One region of the Streptococcus sp. SI1 genome, then DNA from elsewhere that is predicted to be linked to it. Evidence: predicted binding sites of a transcription regulator. Region 1 holds the regulator's gene; each other region holds the start of a gene.
The links. Region 1 encodes Rex, which represses fermentation and respiration genes when NADH is low (regulators of the CRP and FNR family bind a similar motif). Its sites were predicted from a motif close to TTGTGAANTANTTCACAA; they were not measured.
Positions count from the first base shown of each region.

Region 2: a site for Rex is predicted at 2,715-2,732, ahead of pflB (formate C-acetyltransferase). Genes of this name have one in related genera too.
Region 3: a site for Rex is predicted at 2,843-2,860, ahead of adhE (bifunctional acetaldehyde-CoA/alcohol dehydrogenase). Genes of this name have one in related genera too.

Region 1 is NZ_JAQFJE010000001.1:245,267-250,541, forward strand. It holds gene pstB (phosphate ABC transporter ATP-binding protein PstB) at 1-143, shown strand, start outside; gene phoU (phosphate signaling complex protein PhoU) at 224-877, shown strand; gene radC (DNA repair protein RadC) at 963-1,643, shown strand; partial or broken gene PCY10_RS09660 (gamma-glutamyl-gamma-aminobutyrate hydrolase family protein) at 1,640-2,276, opposite strand; gene PCY10_RS01265 (redox-sensing transcriptional repressor Rex) at 2,295-2,939, opposite strand; gene PCY10_RS01270 (DUF1831 domain-containing protein) at 3,120-3,467, opposite strand; gene PCY10_RS01275 (cysteine desulfurase family protein) at 3,472-4,587, opposite strand; gene PCY10_RS01280 (ribose-phosphate diphosphokinase) at 4,597-5,275, opposite strand, start outside.
Region 2 is NZ_JAQFJE010000007.1:46,538-51,812, reverse strand. It holds gene PCY10_RS08685 (ATP-dependent RecD-like DNA helicase) at 1-1,191, shown strand, start outside; gene dinB (DNA polymerase IV) at 1,402-2,466, opposite strand; gene pflB (formate C-acetyltransferase) at 2,798-5,113, shown strand; gene PCY10_RS08670 (threonine/serine exporter family protein) at 5,274-5,275, shown strand, end outside.
Region 3 is NZ_JAQFJE010000006.1:50,003-55,277, forward strand. It holds gene PCY10_RS07910 (low molecular weight protein-tyrosine-phosphatase) at 1-293, shown strand, start outside; gene PCY10_RS07915 (MORN repeat-containing protein) at 302-715, shown strand; gene PCY10_RS07920 (acyltransferase family protein) at 705-2,522, shown strand; gene adhE (bifunctional acetaldehyde-CoA/alcohol dehydrogenase) at 2,896-5,275, shown strand, end outside.

The sequences.
Region 1 (5,275 bases):
CGATGCAGCAAGCTAGCCGTATTTCAGACAAGACAGCGTTCTTCCTGAGTGGAGATTTAATTGAATTTAATACTACAAAAGAAATGTTTCTCAGTCCAATTCATAAAGAAACAGAAGATTACATTACAGGAAAATTTGGCTAGAAAGATGGATGCTACTTTTTGTTAGTTCAGCCAATCACGAGGAATATTAATCCTCTTTATATCTGACGAAAGGAAATTTTATGCTTAGAGTACAATTTGAAGAAGATTTAGCAAAACTCCATAACCAATTCTATGCGATGGGAAATGAAGTGTTATCACAGATTAACCGTACAGTTCGTGCATTTGTGACCCACGATCGTGAATTGGCAAAAGAGGTTATTGAAAAAGATGCAGAAGTAAATGAATATGAAGTAAAGTTGGAGAAAAAGTCTTTAGAAATCATTGCTTTGCAGCAGCCTGTTTCACAAGATTTACGAACTGTTATTACAGTTTTGAAGGCAAGTAGTGATGTGGAAAGAATGGGAGATCATGCCGTTTCCATTGCACAAGCAACGATTCGCATGAAAGGAGAAGTTCGTATTCAATCTGTCGAAGAAGAAATCAGCAAGATGGGACGTGACGTCAAAAATTTTGTGGAAGCAGCACTTGAACTTTACCTTAATGGTGACGTGGATAAGGCTTATGAAGTTGCAGCAATGGATGAGAAAATTAATCAGTATTTTGATGATATTCGAGATCTAGCAACGCAAGAAATTAAGGCTAATCCTGATTTGATCGTTACGGGTCGTGATTACTTCCAAGTAATTTCGTTTTTAGAACGTATTGGCGATTATGCCAAAAATATTTGTGAATGGGTTGTTTATTTTGAAACAGGCAAAATTGTTGAAATGTAAAAGTTAAAATAAAAAATTTGAGATGCTTTCTCAAATTTTTTATTTTAGTCTTCTTTTTCCGAATAAGGATATGAGGAGGTTTTTTATGTATAGTATTTCATTTCAGGAAGATTCTTTATTGCCAAGAGAACGTTTGGTAGCAGAAGGTGCAGAACAATTGAGTAATCAAGAATTATTATCTATTCTTCTCCGAACAGGTAATAAAAAAGAAACTGTTTTTCAAGTTTCCCAACGAATTTTATCAACTATTTCTAGTTTAAATGAGTTACGTAATATGACGCTACAAGAACTACAATCAATCTCTGGAATTGGTCGTATCAAAGCTATTGAGTTGCAAGCTATGGTTGAATTAGGGCAACGAATCAGCAAGGCAAAATTGATTATGCAAGAGCAGATTTTAAGTAGCCAAAAATTAGCGAAAAAAATGCAACAGGAATTAGGACATAAAAAACAGGAACATCTTGTTGCTTTATATCTAGACACTCAAAATAAAATAATTCATCAACAGACTATTTTTATCGGCAGTGTGTCACGCAGTATAGCAGAACCACGTGAAATTTTGCACTATGCTGTGAAACATATGGCGACATCTATTATATTAGTACATAATCATCCCTCAGGAGCGGTACTACCTAGCAAAAACGACGATGAAGTCACCAAACATGTAAGAGAAGCATGTGAGCTAATGGGCTTCATCTTACTGGATCATCTCATCGTCGCTGAGAAAGATTATTATAGTTATCGAGAAGAAACAGAATTGATTTAAAGTTTATTACCAACATAGTCAAAAAGAAGCCGATCTTTAAGACGTGTTTCAAATAAATATTCGAGATACCACTGAACTCCTAGATAAGCGATTTTATCAGTTGTTGCAATAGCTTCAATAGCGTTGTCTTTTGAATCCCGTGTTATGACTTCAATCTTCTTTGCTGAATCTTTGATACTTTTCTAAAATAGAGCCGGATTTAGTGACCAATTTTGGATAGTATACTCAGCAGAAGTGTCTTGCTAGTAATGTTCAATATCTTGATAAAGAGTTCTCCCATTGTGACTTGAAATAATTGTGCATCACGACAAACAGTAAAAATTGGTTTATCCTGCTGGATAGCTTCATGAATTAGGGTTAATTCAAATACATCATGTTCTAAGTGCTATCATCCCTATCAATCGTTTTTCTTCGCCATAAAATTGCGGAGCTACATTTTGCCCATCCGTTAGAATAAGTTTATCAATCATCTGGATGTAGTGGGTGTGCCATATCTGCATCCCAAATTGGTAAAATAACAAGGCTTCCACCAATTTATTTAATATCCTCTACAAATCCTTTTGCAGTATAACTCATCATTGCAAAAGGATTTGGTCTTTCATTTTCTGTAGCTCCGATAATGGGTTTCTTCATGAGTAGTGGTACGCTTTTTTAATGTTCTTTTTTCATAAAGTAGAGTAATGTCTGTAGCTCACTGGTCAAATCAACATATTGAACGACAACATCTTTTGGAACAGTTAAGTGGACAGGTGAAAAACTGAGAATACCTTTTATACCAGCTTCCACAAGAGTAGTTGCAACTTCTTGAGCTTTTGTGCTTGGAACTGTTAAAATAGCTGTTTGTACATTTACGTTTCTTAGTTTATTGTTGATTTGTGAAATACCATAAATAGGAATCCCGTCATTTGTAGTGGTTCCAACTTCAGGATGCTCGTCAATGTCAAATGCCATGACAATCTTCATTTTATTACGTTCATGGAAGCGGTAGTGGAGTAAGGCATGTCCCATATTACCGATACCAACCAACATCACATTGGTAATCGAATGATCATGAAGTAAATCAGCAAAAAAATTCATGAGCTTTTTTACATCATAACCATATCCACGACGCCCCAATTCCCCGAAGTAAGAAAAATCTCGACGGACAGTTGCTGAATCAATTCCGATAGCATCTGCGATTTGCTTTGAATTTGCCTTTTCGATTTTTTCAGAATTAAATCGTTTAAAAATCCGATAATAAAGAGAGAGTCTTTTAGCAGTTGCACGTGGAATAACTGTACTTTTTTCAGATTTCACAAAACCACATCCTTTCAATGACTATTTTATAGAAAGTTTGTGAAAAAATCAACTTATTTGATAAAAATAGAAAAATAGTAGGATAAAATGCAGAAAATTTTTGATTCTGCATTTTATCCTACTCTTACTTTATTACTTCGCTGCTAGTTTAAAAATAAGATTTTAAACTAGGTCATTTTCCTATTGATCTTTCTTGATGAAAATGCCACGTTCTACCAAACTATTCATTAGGAAATAAAATTTTTCCTGAATAATATGATTAGCCTCTGATTTAAAAATATTGACCAAACGAAGTCCTGATTTGTCTGTAATATTGATTTTTACACCCGAAAGCTCTTTATTGATAATGATTTTTAATAGGAAACCATCACCACTATTGGGAACATTTTCTAATAAGCGTGACAATTCATAATTTCCAACTTTTGTTTCAGCGAAAGTGTTATCACGCAAAGTAAATTTTTTTACGTTTTCTCCAAGAGAGTAGCTGTATGGGCAATCTTTTAAGTGAATAGTGGTCTCAAAAGCCATCTATTTATCCTCCTAAAATTTCTTTTAATATTGTGGTAAATTGGTGAACTTCTTCTGAAGTATTTTGTTCTGAAAAGCTAATGCGGATAGATTCCTTTAAACGATTTGAATCACTACCATAAAAAGCTTCAAGAACGTGACTTGGTTCAACTGTACCTGCTGTACAAGCAGATCCGGTTGAAATAGAAATTCCTGCCAAGTCTAAACGCATTAGTAATAAGTCATTAGCCTGTGTAGGAAAGCCAAGATTTACAACATAGGGAAATGTATGAGAAATATTGTTGATATAATAGTCTGTCTCATCCAACTCCGTGAGCAGTTGTGTTTTTAAACTGTCAACATGGTGAATATTTGCTTGATAAGAACTGAGATTTTCTTTTAAAGCTGCAATCATTCCAGCGATAGCTGCTAAATTTTCAGTGCCTGCACGTCTTTTATCTTCTTGATCTCCACCATGTAAAAATTTATCAAATTTCATCTGATTGGCATATAAGAAACCAATGCCTTTAGGACCATGAAATTTATGAGCTGATGCACTCATAAAATCAATTCCTAGTTTTTCAGGATACACAGGTAATTTGCCCATAATTTGTACTGCATCCACATGATAAGCGGTAGGATGATGTTTCAAAACTTCAGCAATTTCTTTGATTGGAAGCAGGTAGCCAGTTTCATTGTTGGCATACATAGTGGAGACAAGTATAGTATCCTCTCTAAGAGCTTCTTTTATCTGCTGAGCTGTGATTTCTCCATTTTGGGGTTGGATATAAGTCGCTTCAAAGCCAAACTTATCTACCAGATATTCAATAGTTGCAAGCACAGAATGATGTTCGATAGCAGTGGTGATAATGTGCTTTCCTTGATCTTGATGGGCTAAGGCATACCCCTTTATGGCTGTATTGTTACTTTCTGTCCCACCTGATGTAAAGATGATATGTTGACTTTTAGTATGAAGTAGATCAGCAAGTTCTTGTCGTTCTTTGCGAAGAATTTTGTTAGCAGCTCTGCCGTGGTTATGGATACTAGATGGATTACCAAAGGTATTTTCCATAACCTGTGTCATAGCAGTCATAGCAGCCTTTGACATGGGTGTTGTTGCTGCATTATCGAAATAAATCAAGATTTCTCCTTATTTCTTTTTATTATAGGCAAATAGAGGACTAACGGGTTTTCTTTTATGGATACGAACGATTGCGTCTCCAATTAGCTCGCTTGCAGTAATGTATTGAACATTTTTCGGAGTTTTTTCTTTCGTTGCAACTGAGTCAGTAACCAGGATTTCTTTGATGGGAGAGTTGTCTAACTTTTCAGCGGCTCCCTCAACAAATAAACCATGACTAGAAACTGCATAAATCTCTGTTGCACCTTCGCGTTCAACAATTTTGGAAGCTTCAGCAAATGTACGACCAGTATTTAAAATATCATCAATAAGGATAGCTTTTTTTCCAGCTACATCTCCGATAATATAGCCTTCGTTACGGTGGGTATCGTCTTGAGCGTAGTCGATAATCGCAATCGGAGCATCTAAATGCTCTGCTAAACTTCTAGCACGTTTAACACCAGAATTTTTGGGACTAACCACAACAACATCTTCACCAGACAAGCCCTTTTCACAGTAATGTTTGGCGAAGAGAGGGACAGTGTAAAGGTTATCAACAGGAATATCAAAGAAACCTTGAACTTGAACGGCATGCAAATCAAGGGTCAGAACACGATCAACTCCTGCCTTTACCAACATATTTGCTACCAGTTTTGCCGTAATTGGTTCACGAGGAGCAGCTGTACGGTCTTGACGAGCATAGCCAAAA
Region 2 (5,275 bases), on a different contig from region 1:
GCTCCAACTGGGCGCGCTGCTAGACGCATGAATGAATTAACAGGACTGCCAAGTGCGACGATTCATCGGCATTTAGGCATGACAGGAGACGATGACACCAGTCATTTAGACGATTATTTGGACGCAGATTTTATTATTGTGGACGAATTTTCAATGGTAGATACTTGGTTAGCCAATCAACTACTCAGCAATATCTCTTCCAATAGCAAGCTACTCATTGTCGGAGATGCCGACCAGCTACCCTCTGTCAGTCCTGGACAAGTGTTAGCAGATTTGCTGAAAATCCCCCTCCTTCCACAGACCAAATTAGAAAAAATTTATCGGCAGGGCGAAGATTCCACGATCGTTACCTTAGCTAGTCAGATTCAAAAAGGCGCTCTGCCAATTGATTTCATTGAAAAAAAAGCAGATCGTTCTTATTTTGAAGTTCGTAGCGAGCAGATTCCACAGATGATTGAACGCATTGTGGAAGTCGCTATCCGTAGTGGTATTCCAGCTCAAAATGTACAAGTACTTGCTCCTATGTACCGTGGACAAGCAGGAATTGACCACATCAATCAACTCATGCAAGATCTGATCAATCCTGTTGTAAAAGAACAACTCATCTTTGAAGCTACTGATGGTCAATACCGACAAGGTGATCGGGTTATTCATCTCGTCAACGATGCTGAAAGCAATGTGTTCAACGGTGATTTGGGTTATATCACCGATTTACTACCAGCAAAATATGCCGATTCCAAGCAAGATGAACTGACTATCAATTTCGACGGCAATGAAATTGTTTATCAACGCAGTGAATGGTATAAAATTCGTCTGGCCTATGCCATGAGCATCCACAAATCTCAGGGTAGTGAATTTCCTGTCGTCATTTTACCAATTACCTCCAGCAGCCACCGTATGCTACAGCGCAATCTTATCTATACCGCCATCACCCGCGCCAAGAGCAAATTGATTCTTCTTGGGGAAAAGTCTGCTTTTGCCTTTGCTGTGAAAAATACTGGCACCACCCGAAAAACCTATCTCCTTCAACGTTTTGCAAACCTACCAACAGATGGAAAAACAATGCACACTTCTGTGGATGATTTGAAAACAAGCGTGGAAGACTGTGTCTTGACTGAAGAAAATTTTTCGAAAATAAATCCTATGATCGGACTGACTGAAGAAGATATCCACAGTATCTTTGGCAACTAAAATCGAATGAGTAGAAATTGTTAACTCGCAAAGCTGACCCCCCTCACTCTCTAATTTCTATGTTTAAACTAAAAACGCATTAAGCCATCTTTGATGCTTACTAGGTCAGCACTATTGACTTGCTTTGAGTACACCAAATAAAGACCGCATCATGAAGGATTGTCTTTACATAAAAGAGTCTGAGATACGTTTATCCCAGACTCTTTTACATTATCCAAATCCTGTCACTGTCACACCTAAAAGTCGCACACCACTTACTTGTTCATCTAAGCTATCATAAATCTCATGTGCAATGCGCTCAATCTGCTCTGCATCTTGCGTCCTAGTCATTAAACTTTGCCTCTTTGTCAACGTCGAGAAATCCGCATAACGAATCTTCAGGACAATCGTCTTCCCAGACTTTTCATGTTTTTTTAAACTATGAGCAACCTTTTGCGATAAAAGTGTCAATTCCTTTTTTATGTCGTCTTCGTCATATAGTAATTTTCCGTAAGTCCTTTCCTTACCAATAGACTTACGAATACGATTGACTTTCACTGGTGAATTGCTGATGCCTCTTGCCTTGCGGTAAAGGTCAAAACCAAACCGCCCAAACAAATCAATCAAGGTCATCTCAGAAACTTTCAACAAATCTTCTCCCGTATAAACACCCATATCATGCAGCTTCGCCACTGTCTTCTTCCCAACACCATAAAATTCACTTACATCCATTGGAGAAAGGAAGGATTCTGCTTCTTCGGGCAAAACAACTGTCAAACCATGAGGTTTTTTATAATCACTAGCCATTTTTGCTAAAAATTTGTTATAGGAAACACCCGCAGAACTTGTTAAATGAAGTTCTGTCCATATCTCGTGCTGGATTAGCTTGGCTATCTTGACAGCAGATTTTATACCCAATTTATTTTTTGTCACGTCTAGATAAGCTTCATCAATACTGATGGGCTCAATCACATCTGTATACCGTTTAAAAATGTCTCGAATTTCTTGACTGACAGCTTGATATTTTTCATAATTTCCCGAAATGAAAATCGCCTGCGGACAGCGTTCGTATGCTTCTTTAGAACTCATTGCTGAATGTACACCGAACTTTCGCGCTTCATAATTGCAGGTAGAGACAACACCCCGTCCACCAGTCAAACGAGGGTCTCTCCCTATAATGACAGGTTTTCCTTTTAGGTCTGGGTTGTTTCTTTCTTCTACGGAGGCAAAAAAAGCATCCATATCAATGTGAATAATTTTCCGAGACGTATCATTGTTGAGCGGAAAAATTAACATTTATTCTCCTACAAAGGATTAAAGTATAAATAAAAAAGCAGCTATTACATACAAGGTAAACTACAGAAAATCAAAACCTGTAATAGTTTTACTTTCCTCATGATCAACCTCTCCCTTGACTTTGTAAACTATCTAAGTTTATTAAACTCTTTTCCTATTTTCATCTAATCTTTCAAAATTATAACACAGTTATACAACTTTTGTCAATCTGTATTATAAAAGAAAGTGCTTTTATTATTATATTTCGTTTGTGTAAACGATTACTATATGCTATACTGATTTTATAAATGTAACAGTTTTGTGTTACTAGAAAGATTCAAGAGGAAAAAACATGGTTGTTAAAACTGTTGTCGAAGCACAGGATATTTTTGATAAAGCTTGGGAAGGCTTCAAAGGCGATGATTGGCGAGAAAAAGCCAGTGTATCTCGTTTTGTACAAGCAAACTACACTCCTTATGATGGAGATGAAAGTTTCTTAGCTGGACCAACTGAACGCTCTCTTCACATTAAAAAAATTATCGAAGATACAAAAGCACATTATGAAGAAACACGTTTCCCAATGGATACACGTGCTACTTCAATCGCTGATATTCCAGCAGGATACATTGATAAAGACAATGAATTGATTTATGGTATCCAAAATGATGAATTGTTTAAGTTGAATTTCATGCCAAAAGGTGGTATCCGTATGGCAGAAACTGCCTTGAAGGAACATGGATATGAACCTGATCCTAAAATGCATGAAATTTTCACAAAATACGTGACAACTGTAAATGATGGTATTTTCCGTGCTTATACAACCAATATTCGTCGTGCACGTCATGCGCATACCGTTACAGGTCTGCCAGATGCTTACTCACGCGGACGTATCATCGGTGTTTATGCTCGTCTTGCACTTTACGGAGCAGATTACTTGATGGCAGAAAAGGTTGAAGACTGGAATGCTTTGACAGATATTGATGAAGAAACAATTCGTCTTCGTGAAGAAGTCAACCTTCAATACCAATCATTGAAAGAAGTTGTTCGCCTGGGTGACCTTTACGGAGTAGATGTTCGCCGTCCTGCCTTTGACGTTAAAGAAGCTATCCAATGGACTAACATCGCCTTCATGGCTGTCTGCCGTGTCATCAATGGTGCTGCTACTTCTCTTGGACGTGTGCCTATCGTTCTTGACATCTATGCTGAACGTGACTTGGCTCGTGGTACTTACACTGAATCAGAAATCCAAGAATTTGTTGATGATTTCGTCTTGAAACTTCGTACTGTAAAATTTGCTCGTACAAAAGCATACGATCAACTCTACTCAGGTGACCCAACCTTCATCACAACGTCTATGGCGGGTATGGGAAATGATGGTCGTCACCGTGTGACAAAAATGGACTACCGTTTCTTGAATACACTTGACAATATTGGTAACTCACCAGAGCCAAACTTAACAGTTCTTTGGACAGATAAATTACCATATGCATTCCGTCATTACTGCATGCACATGAGCCACAAGCACTCTTCTATTCAATACGAAGGTGTAACAACAATGGCGAAAGATGGCTATGGTGAAATGAGTTGTATTTCATGCTGTGTGTCTCCACTCGATCCAGAAAATGAAGAACAACGCCATAACATCCAATACTTTGGTGCTCGTGTAAACGTATTAAAAGCTCTTCTTACAGGTCTTAACGGTGGTTACGATGATGTTCACAAAGATTACAAAGTATTTGACATCGAACCTATTCGTGATGAAGTCCTTGACTTTGATACTGTTAAGGCAAACTTTGAAAAATCGCTCGATTGGTTGACAGATACTTACGTAGATGCATTGAATATCATTCACTACATGACAGATAAGTACAACTACGAAGCTGTTCAAATGGCCTTCTTGCCAACCCATCAACGTGCTAATATGGGATTTGGTATCTGTGGATTTGCCAATACAGTTGATACATTATCAGCTATTAAGTATGCGACAGTCAAACCAATCCGTGACGAAAATGGTTATATCTACGACTACGAAACTACTGGCGAATACCCACGTTGGGGTGAAGATGATCCTCGTTCAAATGAATTGGCAGAATGGTTGATTGAAGCTTACACTACTCGTCTTCGCAGCCATCGACTTTACAAGAATGCAGAAGCGACTGTATCACTTCTCACTATCACTTCGAACGTTGCCTACTCTAAACAAACTGGTAACTCACCAGTCCACAAAGGGGTATACCTCAACGAAGATGGTTCAGTAAACTTATCTAAATTAGAATTCTTCTCACCAGGTGCGAACCCATCTAACAAAGCTCGTGGTGGTTGGTTGCAAAACCTCAACTCACTAGCCAGCCTTGACTTTGGCTATGCAGCAGATGGTATCTCTCTCACTACACAAGTTTCACCTCGTGCTCTTGGTAAAACTCGTGAAGAACAGGTAGATAACTTGGTGACGATTCTTGATGGTTACTTTGAAAATGGAGGACAACACGTCAACTTGAACGTTATGGACTTGAAAGATGTCTATGATAAGATTATGAATGGTGAAGACGTTATCGTTCGTATCTCAGGTTACTGTGTCAATACCAAATACCTTACTAAAGAACAAAAAACTGAATTGACTCAACGTGTCTTCCACGAAGTGCTTTCAATGGATGATGCCCTTAGCTAATTCAATTCTATTCTCAAAAACCAGTTGGAAATTCCAGCTGGTTTTCTTCTTTTTTATGCTATAATAGAGGTATTGTTAGTTAAAAGAAAAGGGTGTACAGATAGTGGAGAAAAGAGATGTAGAAAGGGAAGATAAATTTAATCTAACTGTTGATGTCTTGAT
Region 3 (5,275 bases), on a different contig from region 1:
ATTCTGGAACACAAGGGATTTTTAGAAAATATGCCATTCCTTATGACAAAACTAAAACTTCTCAGCAAGTTTCTCGGCAGGATTTTGTAGACTTTGATTATATTGTTGGAATGGATGAATCTAATTTTCAAGAGTTGATGAAAATTGCGCCAGATGAATATCTGGAGAAGGTTTTTCAATTTGCAGAAAAAAGTGTACCAGATCCGTGGTACACAGGTGATTTTGAAGAGACTTATCAGCTTGTTTTGGCAGGCTGTCAGAAATGGATTGAGCGTGTAAAAAGCGAAGATTAATGGAGAGCATGGATACATTAAAAGAGTTTTACAAAAAATATAACATGTATATTACAAGACACAATTTGGAGCTATTAGCAGTAACTGTTATTGTTCTATCAGCATTGCTGACTTTTACATCAGGTATTCCTAGCCAAGGGGCATTGACTTTAGATAAGGGAACAATTAAATATAATGGTAGTCTGGTTCGTGGTAGAATGAGCGGACAGGGAACGTTGACTTTTAAAAATGGTGATGTCTATAAAGGTCATTTTAGAAATGGAACTTTTGATGGACAAGGAACATTTACTGCTAAGACTGGCTGGAAGTATGAGGGTGATTTTGTTAACGGTCAGCCTGAAGGACAAGGTAAATTAACAACAGAAAATAATGTTGTTTACAAGGGAAAGTTTAAACAGGGGATTTATCAAAATGCGCATTAAATGGTTTTCATTAGTGAGGATAACAGGCTTACTCCTAGTTTTACTCTATCATTTCTTTCAGAAGGCTTTTCCTGGTGGATTTATCGGTGTGGATATATTCTTTACGTTCTCAGGTTTTTTGATTACATCACTCCTGATTGATGAATTTGTTAGAAGTAAGGCAATTGATCTCAGAGGCTTTCTGAAACGTCGCTTTTATCGGATTGTGCCACCGCTTGTGTTGATGGTTTTGATTGTCATGCCTTTTACAGTGTTGATTCGGAAAGATTTTGTAGCTGGTATTGGCACACAGATTGCTGCAGCTCTAGGGTTTGTGACAAACTTTTTTGAAATTTTATCTGGCGGAAATTATGAAAGTCAGTTTATCCCGCATCTTTTTGTACATACATGGAGTTTGGCCTTGGAAATGCACTACTATCTATTGTGGGGTGTGGCTACTTGGTTTTTAGCGAAAAAAAGTAAATCGGTTGGACAATTTCGCGGAATGATTTTTCTTTTATCATCTGCCTTATTCTTCATTAGTTTTCTTTCGATGTTTATAAGAGCATTTTTCTCTTCAAACTTCTCTGTGATCTACTTTTCAAGCTTTACTCATATTTTTCCGTTCTTTGCTGGCAGTGTTCTCGCTACAGTTTCAGGCATAAGTGACTTAGGGGCACCTTTCCGAAAAATGGAACAGGCGCTTGATTTGAAAAAAACCTTCTATCTACTTGGTGTTAGTTTTGGAGCTTTGCTGTTACTGACATTTCTTCTGAAATTTGACAATTTATTAACCTATCTATTTGGTTTCCTTTTTTCCACAGTCTTTTCATTAGTGATGATTCTAGCAACGCGTGTGCTACACGAAAAAACGCCACATCTTGATGAGCCGCCTGTTATCACATTTATTGCAGATACGAGCTATGGTGTATATTTGTTCCATTGGCCATTCTATATCATTTTTTCTCAATTATTGAACAATGGTTTGGCAGTGCTTTTGACCACCATTCTCTCCTTTGCTTTTGCTGCGGGCTCCTTCTACCTTTTGGAGCCGACTTTAGCTGGTAAACCACCTAAAGTATTTGGCTTGAAAATGGATATCAAGCAAATCACAATGCCCGCATTTTATAGTTTAATTCCCTTAACGTTAGTTGCTTTGGTCATCATCATAACGGCTCCTAAAATTGGTGCTTTTGAAGAAAATCTCTTGACAAATAGCTTAGTTCAAGCTGATAATAAAATGCAAATTACTCGTACACAAGTTGATAATGCGACTGCGAGTCAATACAATGTAGCAAAAGGTACGACAGTCATCGGAGATTCTGTCGCCTTGAGGGCAAGTGCATGGCTTAAACAAGCTATGCCAGAAATTCAAGTGGATGCTGCTGTTAGCCGTAATTTGTCGTCTGGTTTGGAAGTTTATCAAACAGCTATTTCAAATAAAATTTTACTAGAGAATGTGGTAGTTGCCCTTGGTACAAATACTGTAGAAAACTATGAAGCATTGCTCAATCAAATAGTGGCAAAGCTACCGAAAGGTCATCGTTTGATTTTAGTTACGCCTTATGATGGACGCACTGCACATAATGGGGCTAGTATTGCTGTAAAAACGCGGCAGTATGAATTAGAATTGGCTAAAAAGTATGATTATGTTTTTGTAGCGGATTGGTATAAGACGGCAATTCAGCATCCCGAAATTTGGTATGGTACAGATTATGTACACTTTGGTGCAGAGTCCACGACTATCACCAAAGGTGGGGAACTATATGCTCAAACAATCAAACAAACGATTGATGAGGCAACGAAAAAAGGAAGTGTAAAGAAGTAGCTTTATATTTTGAATAACAGTCGAAACTCTGTGAATGGATTTAGTGTTCATAGAGTTTTTTCATATTAAATACTATTTGGTGATTTTACAGCAAAAATGAAGGCCTACATCAAGAAAGCGCTTTCTTTGTAATTGCTATATTTCAACAAATTTCAGAGAAAGTATGTGAAATAAATATTTTATATTTATTGTTTCACAATATAGATTGTAAAAATGTGATTAGAACGGCGTTTTTAAAAGGTATTCACAAAATAAAATAAAAAGATTGTGAATTTTAAGTGAAAGTGTTTACAATATCAGGAAAATAGGGTATAATAATCTTGTGAAAAAATTAACAAGGGTTTTAAAATCCTAAGAACCATTGGAGGAAGATATGGCTGATAAAAAAACTGTAGCAAAAGAAGACAAAGTCTTAGCTGCTCAAAAACACGTGGATGAACTTGTTCAAAAGGGTCTTGTTGCGCTTGAGGAAATGCGTAAATTAGATCAAGAACAAGTTGATTATATCGTTGCGAAAGCTTCTGTTGCTGCGCTTGATGCACATGGTCAACTGGCTTTACATGCTCTAGAAGAAACTGGGCGTGGTGTTTTTGAAGATAAAGCAACCAAAAATCTTTTTGCTTGTGAACATGTGGTAAACAATATGCGCCATACCAAAACTGTTGGAATCATTGATGAAGATGACGTGACTGGTTTGACACTTATTGCAGAACCAGTCGGCGTTGTCTGTGGGATCACACCGACAACAAACCCAACTTCAACAGCAATTTTCAAATCATTAATTTCTTTGAAAACGCGTAATCCTATTATCTTTGCTTTCCACCCATCAGCTCAAGAATCATCTGCTCATGCGGCACAAATCGTGCGTGATGCAGCGATTGCAGCAGGTGCGCCCGAAAATTGTGTACAGTGGATTACTCAACCATCAATGGAAGCTACTTCAGCACTGATGAACCACGAAGGGATTGCAACAATCCTTGCAACTGGTGGAAATGCGATGGTGAAAGCTGCTTACTCATGTGGGAAACCGGCTCTTGGAGTTGGTGCTGGAAATGTACCAGCTTATGTCGAAAAATCAGCTAATATCCGCCAAGCAGCTCATGATATTGTGATGTCTAAATCATTTGATAACGGAATGGTCTGTGCTTCTGAGCAAGCTGTTATCATTGATAAAGAAGTCTACAATGAGTTTCTTGAAGAGTTTAAATCTTATCACACTTACTTTGTCAATAAGAAAGAAAAAGCTCTTTTAGAAGAGTTCTGCTTTGGTGTGAAAGCCAACAGCAAAAATTGCGCAGGTGCTAAATTAAATCCAGATATTGTTGGTAAATCAGCTGTTTGGATTGCGGAACAAGCAGGTTTCTCTGTACCAGAAGATACAAATATTTTGGCTGCAGAATGTAAGGAAGTTGGCGAAAAAGAACCGTTGACACGTGAAAAATTATCACCAGTCATCGCTGTTTTGAAATCAGAATCTCGTGAAGACGGCATTAACAAGGCTCGTCAAATGGTTGAATTCCATGGACTTGGTCACTCAGCTGCTATTCATACAGCAGATGAAGAATTGACAAAAGAATTTGGTAAAGCTGTAAAAGCGATTCGTGTGATTTGCAATTCACCTTCTACTTTCGGTGGTATCGGGGACGTTTACAATGCATTTTTACCTTCATTAACATTAGGATGTGGCTCTTATGGACGCAACTCTGTTGGTGATAATGTCAGTGCTGTAAATCTCTTGAATATCAAAAAAGTAGGAAGACGTAATAATAATATGCAATGGTTTAAAGTTCCTTCAAAAACATACTTCGAACGCAATTCAATTCAATATCTACAAAAATGCCGTGATGTAGAGCGTGTCATGATTGTCACAGACCACTCAATGGTTGAATTAGGATTCCTTGACCGCATTATTGAGCAGTTAGAACTTCGTCGCAATAAAGTAACCTATCAAATCTTTGCAGAGGTTGAACCAGATCCAGATATTTCGACCGTAATGAAGGGAACAGATTTGATGCGTACCTTCAAACCGGATACAATTATTGCTTTGGGTGGTGGTTCACCAATGGATGCGGCAAAAGTTATGTGGCTTTTCTATGAACAACCAGAAGTAGATTTCCATGACCTTGTTCAAAAATTCATGGATATTCGTAAACGTGCCTTCAAGTTCCCTCAGCTTGGCAGAAAAACGAAATTTATCGGTATTCCGACAACTTCAGGTACAGGTTCAGAAGTTACTCCATTTGCTGTTATCTCTGATAAAGCTAATAACCGTAAATACCCAATTGCAGACTATTCATTGACGCCGACAGTTGCCATTGTTGATCCTGCGCTGGTATTGACTGTTCCAGGATTTATCGCAGCTGATACTGGTATGGACGTATTGACACATGCGACAGAAGCCTATGTTTCTCAAATGGCAAATGACTTTACAGACGGTTTGGCATTGCAAGCGATTAAATTAGTTTTTGAACATCTTGAAAATTCTGTGAAGAATGCTGATTTCCACTCTCGTGAAAAGATGCACAATGCTTCGACTATGGCGGGTATGGCGTTTGCCAATGCTTTCCTTGGAATTTCTCACTCAATGGCTCACAAGATTGGTGCACAATTCCATACAATTCATGGTCGGACAAATGCCATCCTGTTGCCGTATGTTATTCGCTATAATGGTACTCGCCCTGCTAAAGCAGCTACATGGCCTAAGTACAACTACTACCGTGCTGATGAAAAATACCAAGATATTGCTAAATTGC